Regions from separate parts of the Bacillus sp. OTU2372 genome, predicted to be linked through region 1. Evidence: riboswitches for the same ligand, from Rfam matches in the RefSeq annotation. Region 1 holds a riboswitch; each other region holds the start of a gene.
The links. Region 1 has a riboswitch for lysine ahead of AAHB15_RS26590 (amino acid permease). Riboswitches for the same ligand answer to the same signal wherever they lie in the genome.
Positions count from the first base shown of each region.

Region 2: linked by a shared signal. The riboswitch ahead of AAHB15_RS13490 (aspartate kinase) and the one ahead of AAHB15_RS26590 (amino acid permease) in region 1 are both predicted to bind lysine.
Region 3: linked by a shared signal. The riboswitch ahead of dapA (4-hydroxy-tetrahydrodipicolinate synthase) and the one ahead of AAHB15_RS26590 (amino acid permease) in region 1 are both predicted to bind lysine.

Region 1 covers NZ_JASATK010000030.1:27,593-38,397, reverse strand. The annotation lists gene AAHB15_RS26610 (GNAT family N-acetyltransferase) at 1-26, shown strand, start outside; gene AAHB15_RS26605 (hypothetical protein) at 43-273, opposite strand; gene asnS (asparagine--tRNA ligase) at 637-2,028, shown strand; gene AAHB15_RS26595 (hypothetical protein) at 2,085-2,258, opposite strand; gene AAHB15_RS30335 (helix-turn-helix domain-containing protein) at 2,411-2,638, shown strand; gene AAHB15_RS26590 (amino acid permease) at 2,743-4,227, opposite strand; lysine riboswitch at 4,383-4,572, opposite strand; gene AAHB15_RS26585 (YitT family protein) at 4,779-5,594, shown strand; gene AAHB15_RS26580 (winged helix-turn-helix transcriptional regulator) at 5,652-5,879, opposite strand; gene AAHB15_RS26575 (nitroreductase family protein) at 5,917-6,228, shown strand; gene AAHB15_RS26570 (PH domain-containing protein) at 6,274-6,888, opposite strand; gene AAHB15_RS26565 (DMT family transporter) at 7,133-8,101, shown strand; partial or broken gene AAHB15_RS26560 (YmaF family protein) at 8,270-8,607, shown strand; gene AAHB15_RS26555 (erythromycin esterase family protein) at 8,715-9,968, opposite strand; gene AAHB15_RS26550 (hypothetical protein) at 10,753-10,805, shown strand, end outside.
Region 2 covers NZ_JASATK010000007.1:64,040-74,844, forward strand. The annotation lists gene AAHB15_RS13455 (PAS domain S-box protein) at 1-275, opposite strand, end outside; gene gerE (spore germination transcription factor GerE) at 532-756, opposite strand; gene AAHB15_RS13465 (class D sortase) at 924-1,511, opposite strand; gene sdhB (succinate dehydrogenase iron-sulfur subunit) at 1,650-2,414, opposite strand; gene sdhA (succinate dehydrogenase flavoprotein subunit) at 2,436-4,187, opposite strand; gene AAHB15_RS13480 (succinate dehydrogenase cytochrome b558 subunit) at 4,240-4,851, opposite strand; gene AAHB15_RS13485 (YslB family protein) at 5,278-5,757, shown strand; gene AAHB15_RS13490 (aspartate kinase) at 5,889-7,109, opposite strand; lysine riboswitch at 7,225-7,402, opposite strand; gene uvrC (excinuclease ABC subunit UvrC) at 7,469-9,241, opposite strand; gene trxA (thioredoxin) at 9,529-9,843, opposite strand; gene AAHB15_RS13505 (electron transfer flavoprotein subunit alpha/FixB family protein) at 10,051-10,805, opposite strand, start outside.
Region 3 covers NZ_JASATK010000003.1:178,163-188,967, reverse strand. The annotation lists gene AAHB15_RS08665 (YdeI/OmpD-associated family protein) at 1-443, shown strand, start outside; gene AAHB15_RS08660 (DinB family protein) at 562-1,065, opposite strand; gene AAHB15_RS08655 (NAD-dependent protein deacylase) at 1,161-1,922, opposite strand; gene adhE (bifunctional acetaldehyde-CoA/alcohol dehydrogenase) at 2,284-4,887, opposite strand; gene AAHB15_RS08645 (hypothetical protein) at 5,021-5,248, opposite strand; gene AAHB15_RS08640 (CAP domain-containing protein) at 5,542-6,675, shown strand; lysine riboswitch at 6,864-7,042, shown strand; gene dapA (4-hydroxy-tetrahydrodipicolinate synthase) at 7,163-8,050, shown strand; gene AAHB15_RS08630 (SDR family oxidoreductase) at 8,162-8,998, shown strand; gene AAHB15_RS08625 (aldo/keto reductase) at 9,133-9,915, shown strand; gene AAHB15_RS08620 (DUF2243 domain-containing protein) at 9,998-10,516, shown strand; gene AAHB15_RS08615 (cytochrome c oxidase assembly protein) at 10,506-10,805, shown strand, end outside.

The DNA of each region.
Region 1 (10,805 bases):
TATTATGTTATCAAAAACAAATCTAAAATCCTGCATCCGAAATTAAACCTCGACTACCATAAATTCTTCAACAAAGACTTGTACTTGTTTTTTATCTAATTTGTTTTTTCTTAGCATCGATTCTGCCATAACTAAGAGTGTATGAACAGAATGATCCCGCTTTAAATCATGTATGGACATGTCGCCATTCAATAATTGAATAGCTTTATCTCTGATGTCTTGATTCTTAGAAGAAGTGTATAGCAGATAGGCAATACAGGTAACCTTGTCCACGATCTTACCCCCAATCAAGATTTCATTTTTTTATTAATTCGACTGTAATCTAACTAATTCCTGCTAATTATTAAGGAATTCTGAAAAATAAAATAGTTTTTGCTGAGTGATAAGGGACAAAGACGATAAGGGGAGACTAACTTTCAAATTTCTACATTAATTTTCTAATATAACGAATAATTTGTTGAATATTGCTTATGTCACATGGTATTTTGTATAATATTGAAGGGATAAAAGAAATGAGGATAGTCAGAATTCTACCTTTCGTCCCCCTAGGATGAGAGGTATTTATTATTATATAGGATAAAACATCCATTCTGGCTATTAGCGAAACCTTTTACATAGGATTTAGGAGGAAGAAGAATGAAACAAGCCTTAATTAAGGATTTGTACAGAAATACCGAAAGTTATATTGAGCAAAAAGTGCAATTGTCCGGATGGATTCGGACAATCCGTGACTCCAAAACCTTTGGGTTCATTGAATTAAATGATGGCAGCTTTTTTAAGGGTGTGCAAATCGTATTCGATGAGCAATTAGAAAACTTTAAGGAGCTTACAAAGCTTCCGATCAGTTCTTCGATTAGAGTAAAGGGAGACTTTATTTATACACCTCAAGCAAAGCAGCCTTTCGAAATTAAAGCAACGGAAATTATCATTGAAGGAACATCTAATGTAGATTATCCGCTGCAGAAAAAAAGGCATTCCTTCGAATATTTAAGAACAATCGCACACTTGCGTCCAAGAACGAATACGTTTAATGCGGTTTTCCGGGTAAGATCATTAGCATCTTATGCGATCCATAAATTTTTCCAAGATAAAGGATTTGTCTATGTTCATTCGCCAATCATCACTGGTAGTGACACGGAAGGCGCTGGGGAAATGTTCCGTGTCACCACATTGGATATGGACAATCTTCCGAAGAATGAAGAAGGTAAAACAGATGTTACGCAGGACTTCTTTCATAAAGAAACAAACCTTACCGTAAGCGGTCAGCTTTCAGCTGAGGCGTTTGCATTAGCGTTTAGAAATGTATATACATTTGGACCGACTTTTAGAGCAGAAAATTCAAACACTGCTAGACATGCTGCTGAGTTTTGGATGATCGAACCTGAGCTTGCCTTTGCTGAGCTTCCAGATATCATGGATTTAGCGGAAGAAATGGTGAAGTATGTAATTGGCTATGTAATGGAACAAGCTCCTGAAGAGATGAACTTCTTTAACAGCTTTGTAGAAAAGGGATTGTTAGATCGATTGAATCTAGCTCATACAGCTGACTTTGGAAGAGTAACTTATTCCGAAGCTATTGAGTTATTGAAGAATTCTGGAGAAACATTTGCTTATCCGGTTGAATGGGGTCTTGACCTTCAAACGGAGCATGAACGCTATTTGTGCGAGAAAATCTTTAAACGCCCAGTATTTGTAACGGATTATCCAAAAGAGATCAAAGCTTTTTATATGCGTTTAAATGAAGACAACAAGACTGTAGCCGCAACAGATTTACTTGTACCAGGAATTGGTGAGTTAATTGGTGGAAGTCAGCGTGAAGAGCGAGAAGAAATCCTAGCCGAAAAAATCAAAGAATTAGGAATGAGCGAAGAAGATTATTGGTGGTACCTGGAATTAAGAAAATACGGCGGCACGAAACACTCAGGTTATGGTCTTGGGTTTGAACGTTTAATCATGTACCTTACCGGTATGGCAAATATTAGGGATGTTATTCCATTCCCAAGAACAACAGGAAATGCTGAATTTTAATCAAAAAGAAAAAGAAGATCCAGTGGGTCTTCTTTTTATGTGCTGCTTTTTATATTTTATAAATTTTGCAGTTCTTCTTCAAAATAAAATGTACTAGGACGTTCTTTAACGGTATAAGAATACCTCTTCATATTTTTCACATATTGCCATTTTAAAATGGTAACAACCTCACCTGTTTCAATTATATTTACGGTTTGGCCAGTAGTATATCGGTTATTAGAGCTTTTCATTTCTACACCCCTTTAATATTCCTTATTAAGTATAACACAAAAATGCCACTTATGTGCTGTTACTGTATAGGATATGGAAGGAACCAAAGAAAAATCAGAACTGTTCTCCTTTCCATTATAAAGTAACTATGGTATGCTTTACATAAAGCGAGGTGTCATTTTTGACAAATTATAAAGCAAAAAGAAGTAACCTCAAGGAGTTATTATCCAAAAGTGGTATGACTTTAGAAAGCCTAGAAAGGAATACAAATATTCCTAGAGGTCAACTAGACGATTTCTTGTCTAAAAAGGTAATGAATCTAAATTGTGCCATGACTATTTCAAAAGAATTAAATTGCCAGATTGAAGATCTATATGTTTGGGCATCTGACGTGAAGTAGAGTAGAGCGGAATTATTCGTAATAAGTGGTAAAAAACAGACTCAATTAAAGTCTGTTTTTTTTTATAAAAAAAACACGCGGATTCGCGTGCTTTATCTATATTCTTAAACTTCTAAATCGCACTTTTCTAAAGGGATAACTTTAGTCTTTTTCGTGAATTTGTATCCAAGCCATAAAATAAGGAATAAAGGTAATCCGATATAAGATACTAAAACACCATTCCAATCGATTTGGTCACCCATAAAGGCTGAATAATTTTGTCCAAGTACTACAAATGCACAAACTGCAAAGGCAAAAATTGGACCAAATGGGAAAAGTTTTGATTTAAAAGGTAATAAATTAAGATCTTTTCCTTGTGCTACATAAGCTCTACGGAAACGATAGTGACAGATGGCAATTCCAAGCCATGCAATAAAGCCTGACATACCAGAAGCGTTTAATAACCAAACATAGACGGTTCCATCTCCAAAGAAAGAGGCCAGAAACGCAAGTGTTCCTACCAAGGTTGTCACGATTAAAGCATTAACAGGTACGCCATTTTTATTTAGTTTACCTAAGAATTTAGGAGCTTTACCTTGTCGTGCAAGATCCCAAAGCATCCGAGTTGATGCATACATTCCAGAGTTACCCGCTGATAAAACCGCTGTTAAGATAACCGCGTTCATAACAGAAGCAGCGAATGCAATCCCCGCTTTTTGAAAAACAAGTGTGAATGGGCTGACAGATACATCGCCATTAGCCAAGTTTTCGTTTGTGTACGGAATAAGTAGACCAATCACTAAAATGGCTAATACATAAAATAAAAGAATGCGCCAAAATACAGACTTGACTGCACGAGGTATCGATTTACTTGGATCATCCGTCTCGCCGGCTGCAACACCTAATAGTTCAGTTCCTTGGAAAGAGAAACCTGCTGCCATAAAGATACCAAGCATTGCCATAAACCCGCCGTGAAAAGGAGCATCACCGACCGTGAAGTTTTTAAAGCCGATTGCATGGTCACCCATAATACCAAAAATCATTAATGTACCTGTAATAATAAAAATAATAACTGTAACTACCTTAATTAGCGAGAACCAATACTCCGCTTCCCCAAATCCTTTAACTGAAAGATAGTTTAATAGGAACATAATCACTAAGAAAATAGCGCTCCATACAAATGAAGGAGTATGTGGGAACCAAAACTTCATGATCATGGTGACAGCAGCTAATTCTGCCGCAATGGTAATCGCCCAGTTATACCAGTAGTTCCAGCCAAGGGCAAAACCAAGGGATGGATCAACAAATTTAGTTGCATACGTACTAAAGCTTCCGGCAACTGGCATGTAAGCGCCCATTTCAGCTAAGCTTTGCATTAGGAAGTAAACCATTACTCCAATCACAAGATAGGAAAGAATCGCTCCGCCTGGACCGGCCGAGTGAATTGCGCCTCCGCTTGCGAGAAATAATCCAGTTCCGATGGTTCCGCCAAGAGAAATCATTGTTAAATGACGAGATTTTAAGCTTCGTTTTAATTCATTCGAATCCTCTTTGGATGTATGTTTACCTGTATTTATATCTTCTAAAGGTCCTGCTGTTTGTCCTTGCATTAATAAAACTCCTTTTCTTTTTTATAAAATGCTGTTAACGTACGCAAGTACCTGATGGTCAGCCTGCGATTTACAGTTTCGAGAAGGAGTTTTGGAATAAAAAATGCCATCGAAGCAGACTCCGATGGCATTGTAAATACCCCGCATCATACCTTCCGAAAGATAGCTCAACACGTTTGCTTGGTTGGTTCAAACGTGACAGTTCTGTTCCTATTCGAAGACAGACCCAGCATGCTTTTATAGAGAAGAAAGCACACTTCGGCAGCTTTTCCTTTCAAACAAATTCAGCGATGTCTCTACATCTCATCCGTTTTACTGATAAAAACCGCGACCTCTACCTCATCGGTTTTGATGAGGATTTTTCTATTAAATTAATATGCTACTAAAGTATCATTGATATAATCAAATTGTCAACTTATTTAATAAAAGTCAATTAAATCTAAATAGGCAGACTATTTATGCTATTGGAAAAAAACTATTAAGTTTACTTTCATTTAGAGAATCAGTATCATTTAAAAAAAAGAAAAAATTGGGAGGCAGGAGGATTTGCCATGCAGATTATTGGAGTAATTGCCGGTTCCCTCATTGTAGTGGTGGCATTTAACCTTTTTTTAATTCCTCACGCTGTATTAAGCAGCGGATTAAGCGGAATATCAATGATATTAGGGATGGTTACCCCGCTTAATACCGGTTTGGCAAACTTCCTATTGAATTTACCACTGATCATTATTGGTTATAAGATGCTAGGAAAGAAATTCATTATGAATACTATTATTTCTGTAGTCATCATTTCAGTGGGCCTTTACATAGTGCCTGAACTTCCAATTGCGAAGGATTCAATTCTTTCATCCATCTTTGGAGGGATTTTGGCAGGTCTTGGAGTAGGGCTGGTCTTTCGTTCATCGGGTTCAACGGGCGGATTTGACATCATTGGGATGATTGTGTCGAGAAAAAAGGATTTTCCAATAGGTGTGTTACTTTCGGGTATGAACGCTGTTGTCATTGTGATTAGTGGATTTTTATTTAATTGGGATGCGGCCCTTAATACATTAGTATCTATTTATTTAACCGGGAAAGTTGTGGATACGATCTATACGGACCATGCGAAGTTAACCTTGATGATTATTACGGATAAAGGTGAAGAACTAAGGCAACATCTGCTAGCCAACCTTTATAGAGGTCTTACCGTCATGGATGGGATTGGTGCATACTCCAATGACAAGCGCAACATCATCATAACTGTCATTACTCGATATGAACTTAATGAAGTCAAAAACCTTATTGTTGAGGTGGATCCGTGTGCTTTTGTCAATATCACGGAAACGATTGAAGTAATGGGGCTGTTTCACAGAAAAAATCGGTTTTAGTACATAAAAGAGGCTTGCATGTATAATCACATGCAAGCCTCTTTTATAGTAGCCATTCTACTTATTTGAGTGATTTTTCGCCCATTTTACTAATGTATTTATCACTTCTTCAAGATCTTTTCCGGCGGTTGTAAGTTCATACTCCACTCTTTTAGGAGAGGTCGCAATCACCTTTTTGGTAATTAATCCTTCCGATTCCAAATCTCGCAGCCGCTCTGTTAACAAACGGTCGGAAATGCCGGGGATTGAGGAAATAATTTCATGATATCGCTTGGGCCCTGTCATTGAAAAAGTGTATCAAAGTGCCTATGAAGCCGGATTCATGGGAAAAGGGAGTATGGAGCAATTAATTGCTAATGCTAACAGCACCTACCCACATGCACCTGAAGAGGTTCGCAAAAATATTGCCACATTCGATGCGGGGCTAATCTCCATGCAGTTGATGCTGATTGCGAAAGAAAGAGGCTATGATACAGTGCCGATGGCTGGCTTCGATAAACAGAAATTCATCGAAAGATTTAATGTCTCCGATCGCTATTTTCCAATTTTATTACTTCAAATTGGAAAGGCTGCAGCACCAGCACACAACACCACACGATTACCACTAGAAGATGTAATAATTGATTATAAATAAAAATGAAACACCCCCAAGCTTTAATAGTCTTGGGGGTGTTTCATTTTAGTTATTGATATATTTTTCAAAAACAAATCCGAAATCCTTCACACAATATTGTTTTTTGCTATCCTCAAGCCATTGAAAGGCTGCTTGGTTAAGCATTTTGAATTGGACCACTAGATTGCTGTCGGGGCTTGTAATCCGGCCAAGAGTGGTCGAAGCAACATCAAGGCTTTGTTTAGCGAATTGCAGGCTGATTTCATTTTCATGGGAGATTTCAGAAATTTTGATTAATGCTTTATATAAGTCCTTTACTTCCTCAATATGTTTCTTGTGGACATCAATCGAGAATGGAACCGAGCCAATTTTGAATTTAATTTCAACGTCAAGATCGACAGTCCCAGCTGTTTCAAGCATGACATCTGAAATTCGGTTTGTTGCATAACTATAGCGATGCAGCATCCGTTTTTTACTAGTCGCGCTTGTACCATCAAGATGGATAAGTGCATTATTAGTAAAGCAATATTCATCAGATTTTGATTTTATTAAGAAATAAATTTTTTCATTGTCTTCATGCATGACATAATCGTCTGCATCCACTTTATCATAATTTTCTGGTCTAATAACGGAACCTACATCACTTAATCCTAAAATATCAGCAGCCACTTTTCCAAACATCGAATCATCCTCACTCTTTATTTTTTTGTCTAAGCTATGTACGAAATAGATTGACTAAAGTTTCATTTGTTTTGTATTTTTTTTACGACAAAACATTTTATTCAGGACATATAAGTATATGCCTGTATTTTCATAAGATATGTTAACATAAAATTCAGAAATCTGATATACTAATAAAAATTAACCCGATCTAATAAGAAGGGAGACTACTATTGATCCCTTGAATAGGAAAGGAAAGAGAAGAATGCGCCCCATTATGTTAGGCATATTTGCCGCTTTCTTTTTTGCGATTACCTTTATCCTCAATAGATCGATGGATCTTGCAGGAGGAAGTTGGATTTGGAGTGCATCCTTAAGATATTTCTTTATGGTTCCATTTCTAGTTCTAATTGTAATCGGGAGGAAGAACTTTAAACCATTGTTACTTGAAATGAAAAAGCAGCCTGGTATCTGGATATTATGGAGTACAATCGGTTTTGGATTCTTCTATGCACCGATCTGCTTTTCGGCGGCATATGCACCTGGCTGGTTGATTGCCTCAACTTGGCAGATTACCATTATCTCTGGTTCTATGCTAGCACCACTTTTTTACGAAACTGTCATGACGGAGAAAGGGGCTATTCAGTTAAGAGGAAGAATACCCTTTAAGGGTTTAGGGATGTCCCTGATTATTTTACTAGGAGTTATCCTTATGCAATTGGAACAAGCGAGTCACTTATCGCTGATGGCAATTGCCCTAGGGGTATTACCAATTATCCTTGCGTCCTTTGCCTATCCGCTGGGTAACCGGAAAATGATGGAGGTGTGCGGAGGCCGTCTAGATGTCTTTCAACGGGTGTTAGGAATGACACTTGCCAGTCTGCCTTTTTGGATTGTATTATCTATCTATGGTTTGCTTACGGCTGGTTCTCCAAGCCTAGGGCAAATCACTCAATCGGGGCTTGTGGCTATATCCTCAGGAGTTATTGCCACGGTTCTATTCTTTCAAGCCACTGATTTAGTTAGAGGTGACATGCAAAAGCTCGCTGCTGTCGAGGCAACCCAATCGATGGAGGTTTTATTTGCCGTAATGGGAGAATTATTGCTCTTAAACTCGGTGATGCCTTCAGCCTTATCCTGGAGCGGCATGGCATTAGTCATGATTGGCATGGTTTTGCAAAGCCATTTTTCTAACAAAATAGTAAAAAGGAAAATTCATAATGTAAGTGTTTAATAGCAAAAATCCTTATCAATACTCTGTGATAAGGATTTTTATTTTCTTTCTTTTAGTGCGAAGATGCTACCATCATTGCGAGCGAAAATTTTGAATGCCTTTTTTGACTTATTTAATTATCAGCTGCATATAGTTGTAACATTAAATCTACTTTATGGGGTGTTTGTGATTAGAAATACAGGTAAGGATGACTTTGTCCAAGGTTTTGTTCCACATCATAACCACGGTTCAAATTGACTATACAGGTGTAAGCTCAGGGCATGTGCATCAATGTTTGGACGTTACATCACCGCCGATTCCAACTCAAGATGGGGGGCATATTCATTATACGGAAGGATATGTGCTATTTGAGGATGGACATACACCATTATCGTGCATACTCCGGCCCAGCTATACCAGTAGGGAATGGGATGCATGTCCATTATTATGATTTCAATACTACTGAAGACGATGGCCATAGTTACCATGTAAAAGGTGTCGATCAACCAGCACCGGGATCTAAGTAATTAGGACAAAAAACCAATTTTTTTTAGAGATTGGTTTTTTATGTTAACATGTTAAAAAAATCTCACATCAAAGGAAATTTGAAGAGTTTGGCAAGAAAAACTATTTCTTAAATGGAAACATGTTCTAATACTAATGGATGTAATGCATTGGTGCAGTCTACGAATATAAACCCATCATACCGCTTCCCCATGTTAGAAGGAACATAATTTCCAAAATGTTCGTATTCGGGATGATACACAACACCAATAGCTCGATGGCCGACTGTTGAGGAAAATTCTTTACGGTTTTGATCGTTAAAAATAAGATACTGATTCATGGCTCCTGCCTGATGCATGAAGTATTCCCAGCTGCCGGGTTGGGCAGGCGGAACATCCATTACTTCCAAGTTCACTCCCCATTCCGTTGAGGCAATTACGGTGCCTGTATAAGTCCCGAACCCAACGATAAATACCATGTCTTCACCATTTTGTTCGCGAACGAGCTGCCCCACGTTTACCATTCCTTCGTTCTTCATGTCAGTGGCCCGTGCATCTCCAACGTGTGTATTATGTTCCCAAATGATAACCTTTGCATCTTTGCCATAAAACTTACTAATGGAATTTAAAGCATCAACCATGTGCCGATCACGAATGTTCCAAGATTCATCATCACTTTTCACCATGGTGCGGTAGTATTCCTCCGCATGTGCTGTAACAAGAGCATTTACTTCCATATTGAGACTGCTCTCTTGATCATCCTCAAACTTCCATTTATTTTTTTGTATTGTGGAAAGGAGGTGGAGTGCCTCTTTCATACAGTCCTCAGATAAATAGCCGGCAGAGACAGCATAGGATTCGTTATTTCGGTTATGGGGCTCAAAACAAGCAAACGCCTTCTTAGCAGCCTCAAGTTCTGGAGAATTAATTTTTGTTAAAAAACCAACTATCTCATCAAGACTTTCCCAAAGGCTGTATACATCCAAACCATAAAATCCAACCTTTTCTGATCGATTCGTTTTTATATTAAATTCCTTTAACCACTCAATTAAGCCGATTATTTCTTTATTGGCCCACATCCATGTAGGCCAACGGTTAAAATCTTCTAATACTTCCCGAACATCCTTATTAGATGGAGAAAATCCTTTAATATATCGATTAATTGATTGGCAGGCTGGCCAATCACCTTCCACTGCAATAAAGGAAAAGCCCTTTTCTTGAATTAGCCTCTTCGTTAATTCTGCCCGAATTGTATAAAACTCTGATGTACCATGTGAAGATTCTCCAAGCAGGACGTATTTCGCATCACCAATCGCTTCTATTAACGGATCAAGATCGTCAATAGAATGAAAGGGATTCGCATATTTCCTAAGTGATTCTATCATCTGCCCTTTCATCCTTTCTAATATTGTTCTATTTTAAATAGAGTTCCCTTTTTACTTTGATACTAATCCAGAACGAAATTTCCAAAAGTTCACATAACTGTCACAAAATTTCCGTTTATTCTAAAGATTCTGTGATACACTAAAAGTGTAAAAAGAAATATAAAAAGTTAACATCTTAGGAGGCTCAACCATACGTGTTCGTTCCGTTATGTGAACGAGTAGTTGTAAGGTTGTTTCGATTAATCAGTTGGTAGGTGGAGCGATAATAGATCTTAAAGGGATGATAAATTCAAAACAAACACCTTTCATAAAGGATATCTATGATTTAATAGAATCTCTATCAAAGGTAGATGTTAAGGGTTTATAGGTTAGTACCTAGTTAAACACAAGGTATCCATAACTGAAACCAAACCAAAAAGATGTATCGCCAAGAAGCTGAATCCGAATGAGAAAAAGAGTCTTAAACGGTGTCAAAACCGAAAATGATTTGTTTCTTTTAGGAGTTTGAATTCCATTAAACACATGCGAATTAATTCCTACAACGGGACAAACACACATCGGCTGAGTTTTCAAAGTTTCGGTTAGCTTAAAAAAACTAAACGGAAATAATCATTTGAAAATCATTAGCTGGTGTCATGGTTGGGTCTCCTAAGCTGTTAATTAAATGAAGGAGTTACTTCTTAATTGAGGTAGCTTCTTTTTATTAATTTAAATTTTGAATTAAAGGTTTAAGTATAGTTGATAAAAAATTAGGGAAAATAATCCTCGAAAAGGAGTGATGGGAATGTTTAAGAAAAAACAACCAACCGTTGCACCAGGGATGGATGACCAAGAAGA
Region 2 (10,805 bases), on a different contig from region 1:
CCTACTACTGCATTACTAAAATGATGGAACACCTTATTGATATGGTCGATTGGAAAAAGAAATTGAAGTCTTAACTTGTCCGTTTCCGCATGTGAATAACCTGTTAATTGTTGAAATGCCGGATTTGATTGAACAACATGCCCTTCTATATCCAATACAAAAATGCCATCTTCATTGCAGGAAAATAGCGTCTCATATCTGCTGTGGTTTTCTTCCAAATATTTTAATAAAAGCATTCTTTTTTCACTTTTAATCGCTTCAACAGGACTGTTCATCTTTCTCTTTCCGTTCCTTTCTCCCATGATAATGCCTATATTACCATTCTAACTTTCATTGTAAGTTTTACTGATAAAACTTTCAATAGATTTCTACTATTTTCCATTAACTTATGTTATCTTCCAAACCAGCCCAACAAGAAAGAATTCACCGGACTTTTACAGAGAACAACCCGTGGATAAAACAGATTTTATTTTTCTAAAAAAACTTTTTCCTAAAAATGAACCGGCCTCCAAATGGAAGCCGGCCACATTATTAAAGTTCTAGCTCTCCCATTCGAAGGAGCTCTACAACAGCTTGTGAACGCCCCTTAACACCAAGCTTTTGCATGGCATTTGAAATGTGATTCCTAACTGTTTTTTCGCTTATAAATAATTCACCAGCGATTTCTTTCGTTGTTTTGTCTTGTACTAATAATTCGAATACTTCTCTTTCCCGTTTGGTGAGTAATGGCTTGTGATTATAATCATTCTCCTTCAAGTATTGTAACCCTCCTTGCCTTCGCCAGTAATGTATCGTGGGATGGGTATATATTTAGTCACAATATCTTATGTAAACGATACAAAGGAGTGACTATATTTAACCTAAAGGAGTGGGTTTTTTATGAAATAATCACAAAATTATTCCAACTTTTTATTATCCTTTGTTTAGGAGCCAATTATTTTTGCATAAATGATATATCGTTTTGGTGCATTTCCAACATAATGAAACGGATAACACGTTGTCAGGATTAATTCTTCCTGCTGTTTTTGTAAGGTAATAACGGTTTTATCGTTTGATTTAACAATTTTAGTATGAGTGATTTCGTATGTGTAGTTCCCGTACGGCATCTGAATCTTTAAATGATTACCTATTTTTAACTCGCCTAATTTTCGAAAAACCGTATCGCGATGGCCCGACAAAACGATTTGCCCCTTATCACCCGGAAAATAAGAGCCTTTATAATGGCCTACTCCCTTTTCAAGATCATCAGGGTCTGTCCCTTCCACAATGGCCAACTCCGCTTTAATTTTTGGAATGCTTAGAATTCCTATGGTGTCTCCTGTTGTGGGAGGAGTACTGTTGTCTAATCTCTTCTTATCCGCAGCAACCGGCTGTTTTTGGCTGATGATTTCCTTCGCTTGCTGGAGAGCCGTAGTGGATTTTACTTTTGTATGAGCATATTGCCAAACACCGGCACCCACGAAAATGAGGCCAATGATAATTAGAAAAAAGGAGAATTTTGTTTTCACCATGAATACCTGCCTTTTACTAGGTCATTTGTTCAAGTATATCAAAAAGTGACAAGAATGGACTAATGAAACTTCTGCTTTTTATAAAACAAAACCTTCTTTCCTAAACAGAAAAGAAGGTCTCTTAGATTCAATATAATTTTAGTTACCGCTGTCGCTTCCGAAGAAGTTTCTAAAGGCTTGCATGGTTGCAGCTCGGTTAACCGCTGCAATAGAAGTAGTAATTGGAATTCCCTTTGGACAAGCTTGTACGCAGTTTTGAGAATTACCGCAGCCCTGCATACCGCCATCCTCCATAAAAGCATTTAAACGTTCAGCCGCGTTCATTTCGCCTGTTGGATGAGCGTTGAATAAACGAACTTGGTTAAATACAGCTGGTCCCATGAAGTTTGTTTTACTATTCACATTTGGACAAGCTTCTAAACATACACCGCAGGTCATACACTTAGAAAGTTCATATGCCCACTGACGTTTTCTCTCCGGCATCCGAGGCCCAGGTCCTAAATCATAAGTTCCATCAATTGGAATCCATGCTTTTACCTTTTTCAACGAATCAAACATTCTGCTTCGGTCAACTGAAAGGTCACGGACAACAGGGAAGGTTTTCATTGGCGCTAGGCGAATTGGCTGCTCTAATTGATCAACCAATGCCGAACAAGATTGACGAGGCTTCCCGTTAATAACCATTGAACATGCACCGCAAACCTCTTCAAGGCAGTTCATTTCCCAAGTGACTGGAGTAGTCGTTTTCCCTTGTGCATTTACTGGATTTTTACGTATTTCCATCAATGCCGAAATAACGTTCATATTCGGACGGTATGGAATTTCGAATGTCTCCTCATAAGGAGCAGCATCTGGGCTATCTTGACGAGTAATGATAAATGTTACGTTTTTATTTTCAGACATGCTTCCCTACTCCCCTTTCTATTAATGTTTTGTTGTGTAATCGCGCTTCCTTGGCTTAATTAACGAAACGTCGATCTCTTCGTAATGGAAAGCTGGAGCAGTTTTAGAATCAACGAATTTAGCCATCGTCGTTTTCATAAATTCCTCATCATTCCGCTCAGGGAAATCAGGTTTATAATGAGCACCACGGCTCTCATTCCGGTTATAAGCACCGATCGTAATAACACGGGCCAATTGCAGCATGTTCTGTAATTGTCTTGTGAAAGCTGCCCCTTGGTTGCTCCATTTCGATGTATCATTGATATTAATGTTTTGATAACGCTCCAATAGTTCTTGAATCTTTTCATCTGTTTTTAACAGGTTGTCATTATAACGGACAACGGTTACGTTATCAGTCATCCATTCACCAAGTTCTTTATGAAGTACATAAGCATTTTCAGTACCATCTAAAGACATAACATTATTCCATTTTTCTTCCTGTTCTTTCACATGACGGTCAAATACAGTAGAAGAAATGGCATCTGAACTCTTTTCAAGTCCTTCGATATATTTAACAACATTTGGTCCTGCCACCATTCCGCCGTAAACAGCTGATAACAAGGAGTTTGCACCAAGACGGTTTGCACCGTGCTGTGAATAGTCACACTCACCAGCAGCAAATAAACCTTTAATGCTTGTCATTTGATCATAATCAACCCATAGTCCACCCATTGAGTAGTGAACCGCAGGGAAAATTTTCATTGGTACTTTACGTGGGTTATCACCCATGAATTTTTCATAAATCTCGATAATACCACCAAGTTTTACGTCCAATTCATGCGGATCCTTGTGAGAAAGATCAAGGAATACCATGTTTTCACCATTAATTCCAAGCTTTTGACGAACACATACATCAAAGATTTCACGTGTTGCAATATCACGTGGTACAAGGTTTCCGTAGGCAGGATATTTTTCCTCCAAGAAGTACCAAGGTTTTCCGTCTTTATATGTCCAAATACGACCGCCTTCACCACGTGCAGATTCGCTCATTAAACGCAGCTTATCATCACCAGGAATAGCAGTTGGATGGATTTGGATCATTTCACCATTTGCATAGTAAGCGCCTTGCTGATACACGATCGATGCAGCTGAACCTGTGTTAATTACGGAGTTGGTTGACTTTCCAAAAATAATCCCAGGGCCTCCAGTTGCCATGATGACAGCATCAGCAGCAAATGATTTGATCTCCATTGTTTTTAAGTTTTGGCAGACAACCCCGCGGCACACCTCCTCATCATCTAGAACCGCACCAAGGAATTCCCAGCCTTCATATTTAGTAACCAAGCCATCCACTTCATGGCGGCGAACCTGTTCATCAAGTGCATAAAGAAGCTGTTGCCCAGTTGTTGCTCCGGCAAATGCTGTCCGGTGATGCTGTGTTCCGCCAAAACGGCGAAAATCTAGTAAACCTTCAGGTGTACGGTTAAACATAACACCCATCCGGTCAAAAAGATTAATGATTCCAGGTGCCGCATCACACATCGCTTTAACAGGCGGCTGATTCGCTAAGAAATCTCCGCCATAAATGGTATCGTCAAAGTGAATCCACGGAGAATCCCCTTCACCTTTTGTATTTACTGCTCCATTAATACCGCCTTGGGCACAAACAGAGTGAGAACGTTTAACCGGAACTAGCGAAAAAAGCTCTACCGGTGTTCCTGATTCTGCCACTTTGATAGTAGCCATTAAGCCTGCAAGGCCGCCGCCGACTACAATCACTTTACCTTTACCCATTCGTGACTCACTCCTTTAATCCAAAATACAATTTTTTCCGACTTATAATCTATTAAGATACAAATGCAATTAATGTTTGAATACTAATTAATGAAAGAATAACAAACACACCGATTGTCACGTAAGTAGTAATACGTTGTGAACGTGGTGATACCGTAATACCCCAGCTTACTAAGAATGACCATAAACCATTGGCAAAGTGAAAAATTGCTGAAAGAATTCCTACTAAATAGAAACCAAACATAAATGGTGATGATAGAATATTGTGCATCATGTCATAGTTGACTTCAGTCCCTAATGCAGCTGCCACACGTGTTTGCCATACATGCCATGCAATAAAGATCAATGTAATGACGCCTGTGATACGCTGAAGTAAGTACATCCAGTTTCTGAAAGTACCAAATCTATTAACATTACTATTTGCTGTAAAAGCAATATAAAGTCCATAGATTGCATGATATAACAACGGTAAATAAATAATTACTGTTTCGAGGACAATCTTGAAAGGAAGACTTCCCATAAAGTTTGAAGCCTTATTAAAAGATTCAGGTCCCCCTGTTACAAAATGGTTGACGATTAAGTGCTGCGTCAGGAATACTCCGATCGGAATAACTCCTAGTAATGAGTGCAATCTGCGATTAACAAACTCACGATTACCCGCCATTATTTTTACCCCCCTTTTAGTTTTAAAAAGTGCTTTTTTACTGTAACCTTTTTATATTTCCTTACAAATCCTTAATTGTCATCACTGTGACAATTATGTGACATGTTCATTTTACTCCCATCATTTAAGAGCGTCAAGAAAACGGATACAGATTCTTTAGCAAAAATAGAAAATTTTTAAAATATATTGATATTGTAATAGACCTTTATAACAGTTGAGTTTTATAGCCCTTTGTTATGTAATACAACAATATTCTTCAATCAATTTCCAACATCTAACTGTTAGAAATTATATTTAATAGGAAATAATAATTATGATGAAAAATAGGATTAAATATTGCGCGATAATTTGTTTATTACAAATAAAACGGTACTGAAATCCGCCTCAAATTGTATATAATAGAATGATAGAAAGAGGGGAAGCATATTGAAAGAAAGTACTGTTGTCGATGTAAGTTTGAACACAGATGAAAATATAGCTGAACAGACAGCTGAACCACGCACCGTATCGATATTCGGATATGAATTAATTAGGGAAATCCTTCTGCCCGAGATTCTTGGCAAGGATACACAGGAAATATTATATTGGGCAGGCAAACGGCTGGCGCGGAAATACCCATTAGCTGATTTTGATGAGGTTGTTACCTTTTTTCATAATGCCTCATGGGGCCAGCTGGAAATTAGAAAAGAAACAAAAAACGAGATTGAGATTGAACTGGTGAGCCCAATACTTGTTTCACGGGTAAAATCAAAGGCCGAGCATTTCTTTCAGCTTGAAGCAGGCTTTCTCGCACAGCAAATGGAGCTTCAAAAGGAAGTCGCCGCTGAAGCCTTCGAACATCCCATCAAAAAAGGAAACAAAGTACAATTCACCGTCAAATGGGACATTAAAGACTACATCAAGTAAATTCAGGTCCCCTATCAAATTATTCTATAACGGTGATAAAAATGGTGTCAGCATACCTTTCGGTGCCTGACACCATTTTTATTATTTTTATTATTCTTATCATTTTTATTATTTTTACTATCTATACAATCTTATTGTTGTTGACCTAGTTCGAATGCTGCATGCAGGGCTTCAACTGCTTTTAGCATATTTTTTTCTTCTACTACGGCTGATACTTTGATTTCGGAGGTGCTGACCATTTTAATTTGGACATCATTTTCAGCGAGAACCTTAAACATCTTCGCTGCGACACCTGGATTGGAAATCATTCCTGAACCGACAATCGAAACCTTAGCTAATTTATTTTCTGCATCGAGCTGTTCATAGCCAAGTTCCGCTTTATTATCTTCAAGTACCTTCACTGTTTCTAATAGATCATTCGTGTGGATCGAGAATGACAGATTAGCACTTCCAGCTTCGGTTGTACTTTGAATAATAATATCTACGTTAAGATGATTCTGGGCTAAAGTGGTGAAAATTGTTGATAGACTTGTAAGCGAGTTAGTCAAACCTAATACGGTAACTCTTGTAATTTCGTCCTCAAATGCCACACCGCGTACCACTAGATTTTGTTCCATTGTTGCTTCCTCCTCAATAACTGTTCCTTCTTCTTTTTCCATGCTAGATCTGACAACAAGCTGTACTTTATAGTTTTTCGCAAACTCGACTGCTCTTGGATGAAGCACACCTGCGCCTAAATTGGCTAACTCAAGCATTTCATCATAGGAAACGGATAATAGTTTCCTAGCATCTTTTACATATCTTGGGTCTGTCGTAAACACGCCTGTTACATCTGTATAAATATCACATTTATCAGCTTTTAGTGCTGCTGCTAAAGCAACTGCGGTTGTATCTGAACCGCCGCGGCCTAATGTCGTAATTTCGCCATCCTCGGTAACACCTTGGAAACCCGCGACGATGACAACCTTTCCAGTAGAAACTTGAGCTTGAATTGCCTCAGGATTGATTTTCGCAATGCGGGCATTACCATGAACAGGTTCAGTAACGATTCCTGCCTGCCAGCCTGTGAAGGAAACTGCCTCAAGCCCTTGTTGTTGTAAAGCCATGGAAAGTAATGCAATGGTCACCTGCTCGCCTGTAGACAAGAGCATATCCATTTCTCGTTTGCTAGGCTCTTTCGTTATATCCTTGGCCAGGCTTACAAGCTGGTCCGTTGACTTTCCCATCGCAGAAACAACGACAACGACATCATTGCCCTTCTCTTTCTCCTCTCTTACACATGCTGCAACATTTAAAATTCTTTCAACACTTCCAACAGAAGTGCCGCCAAATTTTTGAACAACTAAACCCATCCTTTTTCCCCTACTTTCCATTTTGCTGTAACTAGTATGCTAGTAAAATAAAAAAAAGCAATGAGAAGGGCATCTCATTGCTTTTTGAACACGAAAAAAAATTCCTGTACAAACAACGTAAGATAGCTCTCCAAGACACCGTCTTGACAATTCTGGATTTCTTCAATACAGAACCAGCAAAAAAAGGATATGAGTCCTTCTTCACTTCGGCGAACCTTCCCTTTCATGATTCTTCATTGAAGCTCATCCTTCTCAGAATCATTACTATTGAATTTCGCACCTCTACCTTCACTTTAGTACGATAAAGTGACTGATTAAATTTTTATCATTATAGCATGTTCATTATTTTATGACAATAATTATGAACGAAGTTTTTCGATTAATTCTTCTGCCACATTTGTCGGAATACCAAGTGCAGTAAATTCCTCCAGTGTAGCTTCCTTCATTTTTTTCACTGAACCAAATTGCTTTAATAATAATTTTTTTCGCTTTTCACCAATTCCCGGGATATCGTCGAGTAATGATTGAAAAGCACTTTTCCCGCGGATTTGCCGGTGGAAAGTAATCGCAAAACGGTGGACTTCATCCTGAATTCGCTGCAGCAAATAAAACTCTTGGCTATTCCGTGCTAATGGGACAACTTCGAGCGGATTTCCATAGAGAAGCTGTGAAGTGCGGTGCTTCTCATCCTTCACTAGACCTGAAAGCGGGATATCTAAACCAAGTTCATTTTCTAGAACATCCCGTACGGCTTCAATATGTCCTTTACCGCCATCAATAATAATTAAATCCGGCAGCGGAAGATTTTCTTTTAGGGCTCTCGAATATCGTCTCCTAGTGACTTCCCGCATGGATTCATAATCATCCGGACCTTTTACCGATTTTATTTTATATTTTCGATATTCGCGTTTGTTCGCTTTTCCATCTGTAAAAACAACCATCGCTGATACGGGGTCCGTCCCTTGAATATTGGAGTTATCAAATGACTCTATTCGGTGCGGGGTATAAATCCCGAGGAGCTCTCCCAAATTTTCAACGGCCTTAATCGTTCTTTCCTCATCTTTTTCAATGAGAGAAAATTTTTCCTTTAAGGCGATATTGGCATTTTTAATCGCCATTTTAACCAGGTCCTTTTTGGCCCCTCTTTGTGGCTGCAGGACCTTTACTTCCAGCAGCTGCTCTGCCAAATGAAGATCGACCTCATCTTGGATAAGGATCTCTTTTGGCTTAAAATGACTTGCTTTTGTATAGAATTGACCAAGGAATGTTAAGATTTCTTCCTCAGGTTCATTATAGATTGGGAACATCGAGACGTCCCGCTCAATCAACTTACCTTGACGGACAAAAAAGACTTGAACACACATCCAGCCCTTGTCGACTGCATATCCAAACACATCACGGTCTGTAAAATCGGTCATCGTGATTTTTTGCTTTTCCATAATGGTCTCAATGTGGACAATTTTATCTCGGAACTCCTTAGCTCGTTCAAAATCCAGTTCTTCAGCCGCCGTAGTCATTTTTTCCGTTAGCTCATTTTTAATTTCTTTATAGCCGCCATTTAAAAAACGGGTGATTTCATCCGTCATTTGTTTATATTGGTCTTCACTTACTTCATTTACACAAGGTGCCAGGCACTGTCCTAAATGGTAGTACAAGCAGACCCGATCAGGAAGGGTAGAGCACTTACGCAGCGGATAAATTCGGTCGAGCAGCTTTTTTGTTTCGTTTGCCGCTCCGACATTTGGATAGGGCCCAAAGTATTTCCCTTTATCCTTTTTTACTTTTCTCGTAATAATTAATTTCGGATGTCTTTCCGCTGTTAATTTGATAAACGGATAGGTTTTGTCATCCTTCAGCATGATGTTATATTTTGGGTCGTATTTCTTGATCAGGTTTAATTCAAGTAGAAGCGCTTCTATATTTGAAGAGGTAACAATATATTCAAAGTCTTCAATTTCATTGACAAGTCTTAATGTTTTCCCATCGTGAGAACCGTTAAAATAAGAACGAACACGGTTCTTTAACACTTTCGCTTTCCCCACATATATAATCGTTCCCTGACGGTCTTTCATTAAGTAGCAGCCAGGCTGATCAGGCAGCAGGGTCAATTTTTGCTTAATAATTTCATTCATTCCGGCCACTCCTCCGTCTTTTCTATCATATCTTATAAATTCTAATGCAAAGTTACGATAAAGGGAAGTAGGAGACTTCTGTAAAAAAAGAAAAGCGGAAGCGCCTTGTTTAGGGGCGCAAGGCTACAGACGAGTCGGCTAGAAGGCTGTTCTTTAGCCTACTTGACGGATTGACTTATGACCCCGAGCCCCTAGGCGCTATAGCTGGACAATTCTCAAAGTTATATTTCATTTTTTAAAAAATAAGAACCTCAGGCCTAAGAGCTTGAGGTTCTTACTTTTTTAACTTATACGTGCTTATCTAGTACGCTTGCTAATGCATCTTTAGGTTGGAAGCCGACAACTTTATCAACCACTTCGCCGTTTTTTAATACCAACAATGTTGGAATGCTCATAACACCAAAGTTAGCAGCAGTTTGTGGGTTTTCATCTACATCAAGCTTAGTGATTTTTACTTTTTCGCCCATTTCTGCGTCAAGTTCTTCAAGAACTGGAGCAATCATTTTACAAGGTCCGCACCATGGTGCCCAGAAATCTACGAGCACAAGACCTGAACCTGTTTCAGCAGAAAAATTTTGATCTGTTACGTGTGAAATAGCCATTTATATTGACCTCCTTAAAATACTGGAATACTACGGAAAGTATATCATTTGTTTGTCATATCACGCTAATAATATGTCTCGCAAATAATTTTCCCTTTTTTACTGTAAGTATTCTATTCATAACCAAGTAAAAAAGCGAGCCATACACCGCCCGCTTTTTAGTATTGACCTGCATTTCCGTTCGTAAACCGGCCAAGCTCTAGTTTATTACGAATGAACTTTTAGTTTTTTAAATTCTTCTGTTAACAGTGGCACGACTTCGAATAAATCACCAACAATCCCGTAATCAGCTACTTTAAAAATGTTAGCTTCTGGGTCTTTGTTAATCGCTACAATGACCTTGGAATTGGACATTCCTGCTAAGTGCTGAATCGCACCGGAAATACCGCAGGCAATATATAAATCTGGTGTAACTACCTTACCGGTCTGGCCTATTTGCAAGGAGTAATCACAATAGTCAGCATCACAGGCGCCACGAGAAGCCCCGACAGCTCCTCCTAATACATTTGCTAATTCCTTTAATGGCGCAAATCCTTCACCACTTTTTACGCCGCGTCCTCCAGAGACTACGACCTTTGCTTCACTTAAATCTACACCCTCACTTGCTTTTCTTACCACCTCTTTGATAATGGCTCGAAGGTCCTTGATATCAACAGACAGTGAAGTGACCTCACCTGTTCTGCTTTCATCCTTTACGGATGGTGCAATATTATTCGGACGGACAGTGGCAAAGATCAGCCCATCAGTCACAATTTTCTTTTCAAATGCTTTTCCGGAGTAAATTGGTCTAGTAAACACAATATTTCCGCCTGCCGCATCAACAGCCGTAGCGTCAGAAACAAGACCGGAAGAAAGTTTACCAGCAATACGCGGCGCTAAATCTTTACCTAAGGACGTATGCCCTAACACTAATCCTTCCGGTTTTTCTTGGTCAATGACTGCTAATAAGGCCTGCGCAAAAC
Region 3 (10,805 bases), on a different contig from region 1:
TTGCTTATCCCAAAAAGAATAATAAAGTATATAAAGAATACATAGACCGTGACAGTTTTATTAGTGCCCTGCCTTCCGATGAGGATGGTTATGTACTTAACAGCAATATCAAGTTTGCAAGAATGGTGAGCTTAAATGATGTCTTTACGGTGGTTGGTTTAAAATCTACTCCAAAGAAGACGCAAAAATCTTCTACCAATAAAAGTAGCCAATGTGTGGATGACTACATTAACAATATTGAAGATATAAAGCAATACTTGCAAAAAGATGAAGAAATTTTAAAAAAATACAATGATTTAACTCCAGGCTACCAAAAGGATTGGGCCCGGTATATTTATAGTGCAAAAAGAAAAGAGACACAAGAAAAACGCCAGCTTGAGATGGAGACAGTTTTAGGCGAAGGCTATAAAACAATTGAATTATATAAACAGGCTAAAAGATAATTCGTTCAAAAAAAGATGCCCGGTTTTGTAATCAACCAGGCATCTTTTTTGTTCATTTTAAGTTTACATAATATTATTATATCACCGTTTTGATTTATAAACTGGTGATAACTCATTTCTATAAGGCCGGAGCTTCCATGCCAATTTGGCCCCATTCTTCTCTTGCCGGACCATATATCCCTGGAACCTTTAAACCTGCTTGACGCATTAAAACAGTCATTTGGCCGCGATGATGAATAATATGCTTAATTAATAGTGAAAGAGTGGCCGCTTTAGGGATATTCATCCCAAACACATTTTGAATTTCCGTTAATGACTCATCTGTCCACTGCTTCTCTACCTGTTCCACAACATCCGCACTGACCTTTCTAAAAGTCTCAGCAATCTCTTGTGCAGTTCCAGGGGTTTTGTCTGCGTTTTCCACATTGTTCATCGTAATCCCAAACTCATTAATCATGCCTGGCGTACTTGCCACGATATGCCAGGCAATTCTCCCTAATGTCCTGTCTTCCGAGGAAACTGTTTGTTGGAGTGACGCGTCCGTTAAGGCATCCAAAACCTTTTGGGTAGAAACCGCTTCTTGGTTCCATTCCTGGCTAAATTCATTAATAGAAGTAAACATTATGTACTTCCCTCCGACTTCTTTAATCTTGTCCATTCCTCGCCAAATATTGGCAACTAAAGTATATCATGCACATAAATAAAGACAAAGTTAAATTAAAACACGATCCTCGTGAGTGTCGACCCAATTGATTCTTGAATAACAAAGGTATTCGGTGCGAAATCATAAGGTGTATCTCCCTTATTAATAATAATGATCGGGACACCGGCACTTTTATATTGCGGGAAGGTGGAGAAAGGCGTTACTTTTAAACTGGTCCCTAATACCAATAAACAGTCTGCTCCGCGAATCAAGTTAAGAATATGGTTAAAACCTTCCATCGAAAACCATTCACCGGTATCCCCAAACAAAACCACATCCGGTTTAATAAAGCGGTCCTCTTTCCGCTTTGTCTCACAATGATTACACAAATAAAAGTCTTCCAGGGTTTCGATACGATTAATCATCTCACTAGTAGAATATCTCTTTCCGCAGTTTTGACACGTGGCTGTTTTAATTGTTCCATGGAACTCTATCACATTTTTGCTGCCTGCTTTTTGATGAAGCCCGTCGATATTTTGCGTAATAATAGATCCAACCCTGCCTTCTTCCTCCCACTTAGCAAGAATTTGATGTCCTTTATTTGGTACAGCGTCAGGGTGGTATAAATTTTCAATTGCAAATTGATAAAATTCCTTTGGGTGTTTATAAAAATAATCGAGCGAAAGTATGTATTCTGGTGCATGTTTATAAATCCCTGTTTGCGAACGAAAGTCTTTGATTCCAGACTCTGTACTTATACCCGCACCAGTCAACACAACAATGTTCTTGGCATGTTTCAAAATTTTGGTGCATGTTTCTAGTGTATTATTGTCCATGTAAAATTCCTCCTTCCAAGGCTCCCATACAGTTGCTAGAAATCTAACTTAAACGATTTAAATATTATATGTCCTTTTAGAATTTTTCAACTAATATCTGGGATATTAATCTTATAATGAACGATTTTAGAATAAAACATAAAGGATGTTGACAAGATGATTGAAATTCCAAGAAACCTGTATTGTGAGCAATGCCAAAAGGAAACCGAACACATGGTACGTGAAGATACCCTAGAAATAGAGTATACCTGTACGGTATGTAATAAACATGAAGAAATTGTCAAATCGTTTTTCTAATGAGCTTATTTGAGACAACAAAAAAACTCAAACCTAGTGGCTTGAGTTTTTTGTTGTTATTTCATTAGATTCCTTTATATGCTAAGTGATAGATTTCTGCTAATTCAGTTACCAACGGAAGCTTAGGATTTGCTGTTGTACATTGATCTTCAAATGCTCTATCAGCAAGTAAGTCTACTTTACTTTCAAATTCTGCTTGATCAATACCGTTTGCTGCAAGACTCATCGGAACTTCCAATTCTAGAGCTAAGCGGATAATCGCCTGAACTAAGCTTTCTACACCTTCTTCAGTAGTAGCAGCAGGTAATCCTAAAGTTCTTGCAATCTCTGCATAGCGCTTGTCAGCTTTGAAGTGATTGTACTTAGGGAATGCAGTAAACTTCTTCGGTTTTGTTGCATTATATCGAATAACATGCGGTAATAGAACAGCATTTGCACGTCCATGAGCTATATGGAACTCAGCTCCTAGTTTATGCGCAAGGCTGTGGTTAATTCCTAAGAATGCATTCGCAAAGGCCATACCCGCAATTGTAGACGCGTTATGAACTTTCTCACGTGCTTCTTCATCATTTCCATTTCGATAAGCTCTAGGTAGGAATTCAAATACAAGCTGAATAGCTTTCATGGCTAACCCATCTGTAAAATCATTCGCCATACAAGATACATAAGCCTCAATTGCATGAGTTAACACGTCTAAACCAGTGTCAGCCGTAATATGTTTTGGAACAGTCATAACGAACTGCGAATCAATAATGGCAACATCAGGTGTTAATTCATAGTCAGCTAACGGATATTTAATATTGGCTTGTTTATCTGTAATAACAGAGAAAGATGTTACTTCAGAGCCAGTTCCGGATGTAGTTGGAATCGCAACAAATTGTGCTCTTTGACCTAAATGAGGATATTTTACAATCCGTTTGCGAATATCAAGGAATTTTTGTTTTAAGCCAAAGAATTCAGCGTCTGGGTATTCATAGAACAGCCACATTCCTTTTGCAGCATCCATCGCAGACCCACCGCCTAGCGCAATAATGACATCTGGCTGGAACTTAGCCATCATTTCCGCGCCTTTCATAACGGTTTCGATAGATGGATCTGGTTCTACATCAGAGAAAATTTCACAATGCACATAATCCGGACGTTTACGAAGATAGTATAGCACTCTGTCTACATATCCTAATTTCACCATGCCTGGGTCAGTAACAATGAAGGCTTTAGAGATTTTCGGCATTTTTGCTAAATATTGAGTTGAGTTTTTCTCAAAATAGATTTTAGACGGAACCTTGAACCACTGCATATTCACATTCCTTTTAGCTACTTTTTTGATATTAATTAAATGTACAGCCCCTACGTTCGTAGAAACAGAGTTACCACCATATGTGCCGCAGCCAAGTGTTAAAGATGGCATATAGGCATTGTAAATATCCCCTATCGCACCTTGTGATGATGGAGCATTAACAATAATTCTTCCTGCCTTCATCCTGATGCCATACTTGTTAATAACGGTTTGGTCGTTTGTATGGATGACTGCAGAGTGTCCTAACCCGCCAAATTCAAGCATTTCTTCCGCTCTCTTAATACCTTCATCAGTTGAGTTCACCTTAAAGCAGGCTAAGACTGGGCTTAATTTTTCCCTAGATAGCGGATACTTAGGACCGACGCCCTTCAATTCTGCTACAAGGATTTTTGTGCCTTCTGGAACTGTCACTCCCGCCTTCGCAGCAATTTTATAGGCGGCCATACCGACAATTTCAGGATTAACCGCACAAGAATGTTCATTAATGACTAACTTTTCTACTTTTTCTTTTTCCTCTTCATTTAAGAAATAACAGTTATTAGTGATCATCTCATTTTTAACATCGTTGTAAATTTCTTTATCGATAATAACGGCTTGTTCGGAAGCACAAATCATACCATTATCGAAAGTTTTTGAAAGAATTAAATCATTCACCGCTTGTTTAAGATTGGCTGTTTTTTCAATGTAGCATGGAACGTTACCTGGTCCAACTCCTAAAGCTGGTTTTCCTGAGCTATAAGCGGATTTCACCATGCCCGCACCGCCAGTGGCAAGGATCATCGAAATTTTATTATGATTCATTAATGCTTGTGTCGCTTCTAAAGAAGGTGTTTCAATCCATTGGATGCAATTCTCTGGCGCTCCTGCTTTAATAGCTGCATCCCTTAACACTCTAGCTGCTTCACTGCTGCATTTTTGGGCAGATGGATGGAAGGCAAAGATAATCGGATTACGTGTTTTAATGGAAATGAGCGCTTTAAACATCGTTGTTGATGTTGGATTAGTGACTGGTGTTACCCCTGCAACGACGCCCACAGGCTCAGCAATTTCAATCATGCCTTCATGTTCGTTTTCATTAATGATGCCGACTGTTTTGTTATATTTAATGTTGTGGTAGACGTATTCGGTTGCAAACATGTTTTTAATAATTTTATCCTCGTAAACGCCTCTTCCAGTTTCTTCGACAGCAAGTTTTGCTAACGGCATATGCTGATCAAGACCTGCTAGTGCCATTTGCTTAACGATTTCATCAATCATTTCTTGGTCAAAGCCTCTAAATACCTCTAATGCTTTTAAACCTTTTTCAACTAAGCCATTAATCATGTCTGTTACATTCTGTTTTTCTTTTACTGACTTTTCTACTACTGCCATGATATTCCCTCCAATTATCGTCTATGTGAATTATTTCACATATTTTTATAAAAATTAGATTACGAATTTAGCATAAATTGAATTGTTAGTTTGTGAATCGCTTCACAAACTAGTTTAATAAATTAGGAAATGATTATTCACACACTGGATTACGCGGGATTTTTTCAAATAAAATTTCTGTTAATACTTTGGAGTATTTTTTAACAATGACTACATAATTTACTGTCCAAATACAACTTGGAATCTCCTCATTTTCTTTCATCAGCATGGCTTCAAATGGGTCACCGACTATTTCTTCGAAGAGGTCTTGGGTATAAGTTTCAGCATCTGTTGAGAAGGTTTGCCATTCACAAATCATCATGTCTTATCACTCCTTGTTTCTTTATGTTTACATCATAACACGGAAAAACGATAATAGTTTGTGAAATATTGAACAATCTTTGAACATTGGTTGCTTTTACTAATTTTAGTTCTATAGCACTAATAATCCATTTTTCGATAACAGAGAATTGTTATTGAGTTTAAATAAATGTAAACGTTTTCAATTAAATTATTATATTAATATATCAATGGTAAATAATGACTACTACAAGCATATTACTTATATTATTAAAGATTTTTGGTTAAAATTCTAATAGAAATGGAGGAAAATCGATGTTGCGTTTTCTAACGATTATAATTGCTATTTTTTTAATACATTCTTCTTGGCCTTTTATAGAAAAACAATTTGACAATACAAGCCTTACCAATAGTATTTCAGAAGTGAATACTTTAAAAGACAACCCTGAAGTCAAAACAACCATTCAAAACATATACAATGAAATCCAAACTGCCTTGAAACAGCTTGGCGTACTATTAGATGATAGTACTAAACAGAATCAACAATCAACTGAATCAAATAACGAGTCAAAGGTAGAATTAAATACACCTGCACAACAGGACTTCTCTATTTTTAACATTGAACTGGGCGATAGTAAAGATGACGTTGTCGAAAACTTAGGGACGCCTAACCGTTCCACCCTTAATGAATATGGGACCACTTGGAATACCTATCATGATAATTACCAGAATTTCTTCATGGTCATGTACAATAATGAAAATAAGGTGGCTGGCTTATATTCCAACCAAGACTTAATTGCCTCCAAAAAAGGAATCAAATTAGGGACAGCAAAAGGAACAGTTCGTAACCTGCTTGGTAATCCCCTAACCAGTATTCAAAAAGGGCTTGTCCTTTACAAATTACCTGAACAGGAGGACTATGATATTTTCTTGATAGATAATACCTATGTCACTGTTTTTTATGATAAACATGAAGGCAATACCGTTACAGCTGTTCAATTAATCAGCAAAGACCAAGAAAATAAGAAAGTAGACTTTTATACAAAACCAAGCTCGCAGTTAAAAGAAGGCTTTGAGTATCAGTTATTTGACTTAACCAACGCTGCCCGGGTTGAACACCAGCTTCCGATCCTTACGTGGGATGAGCATGTACAAGTAACCGCCCGAAAGCATAGTACTGATATGGCCGTTCATAATTATTTTGACCACACCAATCTAAAGGGGCAATCACCGTTTGACCGAATGGCAGCGGATGATATCGTGTATCAGCTGGCGGGTGAAAACCTGGCTTACGGCCAATTCAGTAGTATTTTTGCCCATGAGGGATTGATGAATTCACTAGGGCACCGGGAAAATATCCTGCGTAAGGGGTACACGTTTCTAGGTGTAGGCGTTGCCTTTAATAATGAGTCACAGCCATATTATACGGAAAATTTTTATGCAAAATAAGTGAGAAGAACTAACACTCGCTGAACATTGGCTTCGGCGAGTCTCTTTTGTTAAGGTGAACTTTAGTCCCATTCATTTTGTGATTTTTTCATTTATTCAAAAATTTGCAGTTGGTTTCCCTTGTAATGAAACGGAAAATTTGCTATATTACTAGTAATTACATATTCTCTTACTTCAATACCTTTTGAAGTGAGGATAGAGGCGCAAAGACCATCAGTACACTATTTGAGGAAAATGAGGTCCTATGATGATTGTGGAAAGGGGAATTTGCCGAAGCGGATAGAGTCTCATTGATCTTGAAGCTGGTTCTGTGTTGAATAAGCACAGAATTGTCATATAGGAAACTATATGGAGGGCTATCTCACGCATAGGAACTTATATTTTGATGTTTCTACAGCAGTAGCGACCCTCGTTGCTGCTTTTTTGCGTTGACATCAGAATGGCCTTACCCCTCTAATTTATAAAAAATTACAAAGGGTGAGAAAAAATGAATTTTGGCCAAGTATTAACCGCAATGGTTACACCATTTGATCAAAATGGTGATGTTGATTTTAATGCCACAAGATTGTTAGTTAACTATTTAATTGAAAATGGCACTGAAGCGTTAGTTGTGTCAGGTACAACTGGTGAGTCCCCTACCTTAACAACAGAAGAAAAAGTTGCATTATTTAAGTTAGTTGTGGAGGAAGCCGCAGGCCGAGTTCCAGTTATCGCTGGTACTGGCTCAAATAATACACGGGCCTCCATCCATTTAACAAAACTAGCTGCAGAAGCTGGTGTTGATGGTATTTTACTAGTTGTTCCCTATTACAACAAACCATCGCAAGAAGGAATCTATCAACATTTTAAAACAATTGCCGAAGCAACTGTTCTACCAGTCATGCTGTATAATATCCCTGGCCGCTGTGGTGTAAACATGTCTGTTGAAACCGTTGTTCGTCTCTCAAAGATTCACAATATCGTGGCTATTAAAGAAGCGGGCGGCAACTTAGATGCGATGGCTGAAATTATCAGTAAAACCCCAGATCATTTCTCTCTTTATAGCGGGGATGATGGGTTAACTCTTCCAGTTTTAGCCATTGGCGGGACTGGAGTGGTTTCTGTTGCTTCGCACATTATCGGCAATGAAATGCAGGACATGGTCACAAAATTTAAAAATGGACAGTTCGAGGAAGCAGCGGCTGCACATCGCAACCTCCTTCCGCTAATGAAGGGCTTATTTGCTGCTCCTAACCCTACGCCAGTAAAGGCCGCTCTAAATATGACGGGCATCCGTGTCGGTAATGTACGATTACCATTGGTACCATTAACCGATGAAGAAATATCAACGTTGGAAAAGCTGCTGCCAACTGACAAACTTGTAAGTGTAAGTTAAATAAAATAAGGCTGCCTTTTTAGGTCAGCCTTATTTTTTTAGTTATTTCTATACATATCTTTCCTTTATGCATTTTTAATAATAGATATGGGCCTTGAAAGGAGAAGCAGAATGAATGGAAAAACAGCAATAGTGACGGGTTCGTCGAGCGGCTTTGGTTTACTGTGTGTAATTGAACTGGCATTAAAAGGATTTACAGTGATTGCCACCATGAGGAACACAAACAGAGCGAATGAGCTTATAGACCTGGCTAAAGAAAAGCAAATAGATAATTCTATTCATATCACTTCACTGGATGTTACCTCAACTGAATCTATTCATGATTTTAAAATATTCCTAGAAAATTATTCTCAAATTGATGTGTTGGTAAACAATGCCGGGTTTGCGGCAGGTGGTTTTAGTGAAGAGCTCTCTATAGATGACTATAGGCAGCAATTTGAGACCAACTTTTTTGGCGTGATTGCCGTGACCAATGCTGTTCTGCCGATCATGAGGGCTAGAAAGCAAGGCAGAATTATTAATATGAGCAGTATAAGTGGTAGATTCGGGTTTCCAGGCTTATCGGCTTATACCGCCTCCAAGCATGCGCTTGAAGGATATAGCGAGAGCTTAAGGCTCGAGCTCCGTCCTTTTGGGATTGATGTTTCATTAATAGAACCTGGATCTTACCAAACTAATATTTGGACTAGTGTTGATCAACTCGAAAACAATCCGGAATCACCTTACGCATTTTTTATCGATAGCCTTTTAAAAGAAATAAATAATGGGAAAGCAAATTATGGCGACCCTAGTGATGTAGCTAAACTAGCAGCCCAAATTGCCTCTGATCTTGGTACACCTGACCTTCGTTATCCGATTGGCAAAGGAGTAAAAATGAATCTATTCCTTAAAAAGACGCTGCCGTGGAAACTACTTGAAACAGCCGTATTAAAAAGGCTTAAATCTTAAAAATGAATAGGATGAAATCTGTTTGGTTGATTCTTCCATATTAAAGAGACTATACTAATGGTTGAATTAGTGATAAGGAGGAGAATGCATTGAACAGCTTACAGTCTAGTACTACCCTACATAATGGTGTTAAGATGCCATGGTTTGGCCTTGGTGTCTACAAAGTACCTGAGGGTGAGGTTGCCCTTGATTCTGTGAAAATGGCGATCAAAGCCGGTTACAAAAGCATTGATACGGCTGCACTTTATGAAAATGAAGAAAGTGTTGGTCAAGCAATTAAAGAGTCTGGTGTCCCCCGTGAGGAACTCTTTATCACAACAAAAGTGTGGAATGAGGACCTGCGCAATGATTCCGTTGAGGAAGCATTTGAAACAAGCCTGAGGAAGCTTGGTCTTGACTATGTTGATTTGTACTTAATCCACTGGCCAGTAAAGGATAAATATAAAGAAGCTTGGAAGGTTCTCGAAAAGTTATATAAAGAGAAACGTGTTCGGTCAATCGGGGTAAGCAATTTCAACATCCACCACATTGAAGACCTGATGTCTGTGGCCGAAATTAAGCCTATGGTAAATCAGGTCGAGTTACATCCTCTCCATTCGCAGCCCGAGCTGCGCGATTACTGTAAAAAACAACAGATTCAAATTGAGGCGTGGGCACCGCTTGGACAAGGCAGACTGCTTGATCACCCTGTCTTACAAGAGATTGCGTCGGGCCATCATAAATCAATTGCCCAAGTGATTTTACGCTGGGATATCCAAAATGAAATCGTGACGATTCCAAAATCGATTAGAGAAAGCCGCATTAAAGAAAACTCCAATATCTTTGATTTTACGTTATCTTCAAGTGATATGGAAAAAATTAATGCCCTTAATGAAAATCAACGCTTTGGGGCTGATCCTGATAATTTTAATTTCTAAATATCGGTAAGACTGTCCTCCCTGGGACAGTCTTTTTTAGATTTATTTGATTAATGATAGTCCTTTAAGGGTAGAGTGAATGATGAAAAATAAATGTTCGAAGGTGAAGAGTTTGGTTCAATCTAGAAGCAGTAAAGATCTTTCAACTCAGTTGAAGAAAAATCTCCGGTCAGGGATATTTTTTGGAATCGGACTAGTCGCATTTATTGATGAGACTGTATTCCATCAGCTCCTTCATTGGCATCATTTCTATGATACAGCTACGACGGCAATAGGTTTGGTTTCGGACGGATTTTTTCATGCGTTTAGTTGGTTCTTGACTGTTGGCGGATTATTTATGGTGGCTGATATCCGGCGCCGTAAGGTCTGGCAGCCTATGAAATGGGTCGCCGGGGTCCTCCTTGGGGCAGGTGGTTTTCAATTATATGATGGGATAATTCAGCATAAATTGATGCGGCTCCATCAGATCCGCTATCATGTGGATATTGTCCCTTATGATATGGTTTGGCATATTACCTCTGTTTTTATAGTGCTGATCGGCATTGTTCTTTTAGTGCGTTTTGCTAAGAAAACAGGAGCTGTTTCGGAAAATGCACAATAGTCATCATTTAGGGTATAGCTTCAGTTTCCACCTCCTCTTAATGGTGCCGTTTACTTTTTCCTTATTGGCTTATCTGGGGGCGGTAGTTAAAGTTGTTCTTTCAGGAAAAACATGGCCCCTTTACCGTGTGATCTGGTGGGTACTAGGTGTATTCTGTGCTCTTGGGGCCGTAACTGGACCAATAGGTGCACGGGCCCATGCCGATTTTACAGTACATATGATCGGACATTTATTGCTAGGTATGCTTGCCCCTCTACTTATGGTTCTAGCGGCACCGATGACGTTGATT